Regions from separate parts of the Paenibacillus sp. Leaf72 genome, predicted to be linked through region 2. Evidence: riboswitches for the same ligand, from Rfam matches in the RefSeq annotation. Region 2 holds a riboswitch; the other holds the start of a gene.
The links. Region 2 has a riboswitch for cobalamin ahead of ASF12_RS27980 (ABC transporter substrate-binding protein). Riboswitches for the same ligand answer to the same signal wherever they lie in the genome.
Positions count from the first base shown of each region.

Region 1 (3,156 bases), on a different contig from region 2:
ATTTTGAATAACCTCTGCCATAACCGACAGCTCTGGGCGGTGCGGGAACGTAAGGAGCGTCGCCTCGAACGGCTTGCCTTCCTTCTCCCACATGCCTTCCGCATTTTTCTGCCAGCCGCCAGCGGTCAGCAATTGCTCCGTCGTTTCCCCTGCTGCTTGCTCCGCCACTTTGCCGAATGGCAAAATTTCCGGGAACGGGCTTTTCGCTTTCGTGCCGTAACCACGCATAACCGATTCAATAATCGCCTCGCGCGGAATCGCTTGATCTACAACCTCGCGGTTCGATTTTTCTTTAAACAAAGCAGAATTCATATTAAATAATACCATATGTGTACGAACCGATGGGGCAGACAGCACTTCCAGCTTGCTGTCCTTCTCTACCAGCTCAATGCTGTCAATCGGAATGTCCGTTGCGACATCTACTTCACCAGCTTGCAGCGCCATCAGACGCGTGTTGCCATCGGTTACAAACTTCATCGTCACTTCTGAAAGCTTTGCGGGTTCCCCCCAATAGCCATCATAACGCTCAACAACAAGCGATACGTCTTTCGTAAATTGCTTGATTTTGAAAGCTCCCGTCATGGCCGGGTAGCTGCCCGCTTCCTTCATGCTGTCAACATCAAGAATAATCGTGCTTGGATCAGCCAAGCTGGAAATGATCGCCGAGTTCGGCTGTGTCGTAATCATTTTCAGCTCGTCAGGCGCAAGCACTTCAATATCTTTAACCAGAAGCAAATCCTTCGCCAAATGGCTGTTCGCAATGGAACGCAGCAGCGATGCTTTTACGCTTTCAGCATCCATTTTTTTGCCGTTGTGGAACGTTACGCCCGTTTCCAGCTTGAACGTCCACGTATTAGCATCCTCCTGCTTCCATTCCTTCGCGAGCCAAGCGGATGGCTGCAGCTGCTCATTCAATTTAATCAGCGTTTCCCCTGCGCCCGAGCGCATAACATCCCAGCTATCGTCGCCATGCGGATCAACGCCTGCAGGGTTCCAAGTGTACGCCATTGTTAGTGTTTTTTTAGCGGCAGCAGCGTTGTTTCCCGAGGCAGCATCCGTGCCCTGCTCTGCGTTTTGGCCAGCATTCGTGCTGCATCCTGCAAGGACCAGCATCAAGCAAACGATCATCATTCCAAGTGACAAGCTAAGCGGCTTCTTCGTGTGGTTCATTTTTCTTTTGTCTCCCCTTCTAGTAAGCGTAAACGGCCGAAAGCCGTCCTGTGGCGGCAAAGCTACCGTTTCGCGTAGAAATATAGAGAAAGGATAGAAAAATCATATCTTTTCTCTATATTTAAAAAAAGCATCCCCGACCCTTAAAAAGCAGTCAGAAATGCTTTTATGTTAAATAACTAAACCTTATCTGCGTCTGCTCGCCATGAAGCAACAAATAATCGTTAGACATTTTGCAATAAATGGGCATAACCAACCACCTCCCTAAGCACCGTAGGTCAAACAGTGATGTTAAAACAGGCAGGTCTCCTGACTTGGGGCCTCCCTCTCTTCCCTTCCCAGCTAGGGTAAGCATCTGCTATTCGTCTTGCGACGAAAAGAAGCTCATCAGCCAGTGGCTTATTTGTGAGGGGAGCGCAGCCTGTGTAAGCTGCTGCCCTTTACAGTGGCGGGTCCGTGTCGGCCTTTAACCGAACTTCCCTTTTAAGCGAACGAAGACGTATAAGTTCCAGCCAACATTTCGCACCTATTTTCATTCAAGTATGAAGTTTTGCAGGCTCATAAGCCCGTCCTGTCCGTAATCCATTCTTAATCATAGGGAGGAAGCGGGAATCTGTCAATGGCTTTAATTCGAAAATGAAAGTGTTTTCAACATAAAACTTTCATATTTTTTCCAGTAATGTTATATTGAAATTACTTCACGCATGATGAGCTTATTTATTAAATTAATCCAATAGATAACCTAATCAAATAGAAAAGGAATGATCACAGTGACGGTGAAAATCCTTCCAGTTGAAGAAAAGCAAATTATTGATTCATATTGGTTTTACAGTGATTTTTATTCTATTATCTCGCGTGTGGACTCGAAAAAATTATGGTTTATGAATAATTATATTAATTTATTCGATATTCCTGATCCAAACCAATTATATACCTTTTTCTTCAACGGTTATTATAGAGATAAAATGGTTGAGTTTTATGACTGCCCATTTATTGATTTTCAGCGGATAGCGCTAGATAGGCAAAGCTCAACGATTTTAAATAACGACCTGTTTGATTTTATAAAAGCATCGATTGATGGCGGCTATTATGTAATCGTTATGATCGACCGTTTTCATATTAAAGAGTATGAAATTTCGGCAAGATCCCCACATGAAGTCATGATAAATGGGTATGATGATGCAAATAAAAAGCTGTACTTTTGTGACAATAATGCCAACGGAAAATATTCAACGAATATCACCTGTGATTACGAAGCTTTTCATAGAGCATTTCATATATTAGAAATCGATGCCCATGATTTTAAAGACCATCTTTATTTATTGAAGCCGCTCGAAAATACCGATTATACTTTTTCTCTAACATATGTGAAAAATACGATGAATGCCTACCTCTTGTCTAAGGCACATACGGATGAACATTATAACCAAGCTTTAGGCACACCCGGGCTAACCTTCGGTATTAATGTTTACGACAAGGCCTCCGAGTATTTAAAATATTTGGCTCAAGAAGAGGTAGTATTTGATATTAGATCGTTCCACCTGCTTTACGACCATAAGAAATGCATGACCATGCGATTAAACTACATGATTAATAACCATCATTTGATTGATGATAATCAAATTTTAAGCAGATGGAGAAAGCTGGAGGCTACTGCGCAGGCTGTAAGAAATTCCATCTTAAAATATTGGCTTACTCGAAGCTCGGATACGTTGTACAAGCAAATGGAGCAGCTGCAAAAATTGAAGGAGACGGAAAAGATTTTGCTGCAGGAGATTGTAGATCAGTTGAAGGATGGTTAGATTTATTAACAAATCAGAGAGCACCTCTTCTCCGTTATGAAGAAAAGGTGCTTTGCTATTAACTTATTAATTTAAAAACTAGCGGCTAATCCAAGGGCTGCTGTTTTGCTTGCTCGTTCTAGAACGAGGGGCAACGGTGCGAATTACCGCTTTTTTATTGGATTTGCGCTGCGCATTGTTTTTG
Region 1 covers NZ_LMLV01000030.1:405,565-408,720, reverse strand. Annotated here, with positions in the region: gene ASF12_RS23045 (ABC transporter substrate-binding protein) at 1-1,170, opposite strand, end outside; cobalamin riboswitch at 1,453-1,715, opposite strand; gene ASF12_RS23040 (hypothetical protein) at 1,941-2,972, shown strand; gene ASF12_RS23035 (LysM peptidoglycan-binding domain-containing protein) at 3,051-3,156, opposite strand, start outside.
Region 1: another riboswitch for cobalamin. It lies ahead of ASF12_RS23045 (ABC transporter substrate-binding protein); the one in region 2 lies ahead of ASF12_RS27980 (ABC transporter substrate-binding protein).

Region 2 (3,156 bases):
TATTCCGTTATCGGGAACCAGCCTGGCGCATGCGTAATCGCTCCCCATAAGCCATTCGGGATGACGAGGCGCTCCTGATCTTGCTTGGATAGCGTAGTCACAATATCCTGCTCGTTGCCTTGCTTGATTTTCTCCGTCCAATCCGGGTCCATAATGAGCTCGCGGCCAAGGGCGATAAACGGCACGCCGGAGTTTTTCGCCTCAAGCGCTTCTTCTGCGGTTGTGATGCTGCCGACACCGATGAACGGAATGTGCTCGCTGTATTTTTCGACGAACCATGCCATGCGGCTTTGCGAATCCTGCTCGCCTCTGCGCGGCTTCGACCAGAAATCTTGAAGCGACACATGCAAATAATCCAGCTTCATCTCGATTAGAGCGTTAACCAGATGGTACGAATGCTCCATCGTTAATCCTTCTTCTTCCGGCTCCTCCGGCGAGAAGCGATAGCCTACAAGAAACGGCTGCGGCGCCATAGCGGCTGCCTTCTTAACAGCTTCAACGACGTAGAGCGGGAACGCCATACGTTTATGAACAGAGCCGCCCCAGTCGTCGGTACGCACATTGGAAGCCGGGGAGTAAAATTGCTGCAGCAGGTAGCCGTTGGCACCGTGAATTTCAACGCCGTCAAAACCAGCCTCAATCGCGCGGCGTGTCGCTTCGCCAAAGTCGGCGATAATCGACTTGATTTCCTCCTCGTTCAGCTCGCGTGGCACAATTCCGCCCTCCTGCTGGGCAATGCTGCTGGCACTCACCAAATCATCATTTGGCACTAGGCCAGGGAAGCATGATCTTCCGCCATGGAAAATTTGCAAAATCGCTTTCGCACCTTGGCTTTTAATAGCATCGGCCAGACGCTTGAGGCTTGGAATCATTGCGTCCGTATCCGCGCCAAATTCGCCGGGGAAGCCTTTGCCGTTGCGGCTCACGTAGACGCACGCTGTAACGACGATGCCGGGCCCAGCACTGCGGCGGCTGTAGTAGGCAAGCTCTTCATCAGGCACTGTGCCGTCCGGATTGGACGAGCAGGTTGTCATGGGCGCCATGACAATTCGATTATGTACAGACATGCCGCTCGCGAAAGTGAATGGTTCAAATAAAGGCTGAAATTGTGGTTTCATCAGTAGTTCCCTCCAGTTACGAAATGCTATGTGCTTTATTTTATATCAGATAATTACGAAAGGAAAGTGGAGTGGAAAGGTTGCTTAAATGAAAGGGCTGGTATATAATCAACCAGATTTGCAAACAACTGAAAAATTGTGGGAATAAGGTGCAACAGCTGCGGCTGGAGCTTAAAAGGGAAGTTCGGTGCAAAACCGACGCGGTCCCGCCACTGTTACGGATTAGCTGAAGCTACAAGGCCACTGATCTCGCTTAGCGGGATTGGGAAGGCAGCTTCCAGTACAATTTCCGGTAGCCAGGAGACCTGCCTGTTCTGACAACACTGCTGTAACCTACGGAGGATAGGGAAGTGTTAGCGCGCATGCTTATTTGCTATGATGGAAAATAACAATAACAGGCAGCTCTATCTTTCCTATGACTGGAGGTAGAGCTGTCTTTTTTTGCGGATTTTTGCAGGAAGATGATTTTGCTAGAGGGAGAGGAAATAGAGAAGATGAAACGTACACAAATGGCAAAAAACAAAAAAACAATAGGTGTTTTATTTAGCCTATGCTTGCTGCTGGCGCTAATGGGGTGCAGTGGCGTTAACGGTTCCAATGAATCAGGCAGCAATAATGAGCTGTCGCAGCAGTCTGCTGCTCCGTCCGCCTCTACAGCAGCTGCTTCTGAAGAAATCGTGCTGGCTGCGCCGCGGGATTTAGCACCGGGACCGCAGGATGCTTATTACACGAGCACCATTCTGTATGTATGGGAGCCGTTGATTTCCGCTTCCGAGGATGGAAAGCCTGCTCCAAAGCTGGCGGAAGCGTGGGAAATGTCTGCTGATGCCAAGGAATGGACCTTCATGCTGCGCAAAGGCGTCACCTTCCATGATGGCGCGCCATTCAACGCGGACGCGGTACTTGCAAATTTTGCCCGTTACAAGCAAGTGAGCCCGAAAAGCTCGCCATTCTATACGCTCGACATCAACAATTCATACCCAAGCCTTCAGGAAGTCGTGAAGGTTGATGATAGCACGATTAAGCTTGTTTTCGACAATCCGCAGCCGACGCTGCTGTATTCGATGATCAACTTTTCAAGCCCGATGTACAGCCCGAATAATTTTGACGAAAATGGCGACTTTAACGGCCTGCCGCAAGGGACAGGCCCTTTCAAGCTTGTGCAGCATGAGAAGGATCAATTTTCACTGCTAGAGGCTTACGACGGTTATTATGGCGAAAAAGCAAAAGCCCAAAAAATCCGCGTCCGCGTCATACCGGACCCTGATACAAGGCTTGCTGCCTTGAAATCTGGAGAGATTTTGGGCGTCATGGATTTGGGCGCTATTCCTCCTGCCCTTGCCGAGGAGCTGCTGAAGGATGAACGCTTTGCTGTATCGACGGCAAAATCGACGATTTCCCATTACCTGCATCCGAACGGTGCCAAAGCGCCATTCAATGATGTGAAAATGCGTCAGGCGCTGAGCCTGATGATTGACCGCGAGCAGCTGGTGAAGGAGCTGTATTTGGGCTATCCGACCGCTACGGCGAACATTTTGAATGCGACATCGCCGTTTTATAAGGACATTCCTGTCGTCCATGATTCAGAAAAGGCAATCGCCCTGGCGCATGAGGTGCTTGGGGACAGCAGGCAGGCGGTTACGCTAATTGTGCCTACCTATGGACTCGATCGTTATCCGTATAAAGCGCAAGCCGAGCTGCTTCAGGCTGTGCTTCAAGAGCTGCAGCTGGACGTGACGATTCAAATATTGGATGGTGCGGCATACAAGGAAGCACAGGCACAAGGAAACTTCGATCTGGCACTGGCCATTCAGGGGCTGCCGAATGGCGATCCTTATTCGATTTTGAACAATTATATGGCGAGCGAAGGCTCAAGCAATATCAGTTATACGCTTGGTTACAGCAATGCCCATGTGGATGAGCTGTTGAAGCAGGTGAAGACGACGCTGGATATGGATGACCGCGCTGCGATTTATAACGAGCTGCAGGATATTGCAGCCGAGGAATTGCCGACGATTCCGCTGTTTAATGATGCGAG
Region 2 covers NZ_LMLV01000033.1:146,504-149,659, reverse strand. Annotated here, with positions in the region: gene ASF12_RS27985 (NADH-dependent flavin oxidoreductase) at 1-1,118, opposite strand, end outside; cobalamin riboswitch at 1,248-1,445, shown strand; gene ASF12_RS27980 (ABC transporter substrate-binding protein) at 1,613-3,156, shown strand, end outside.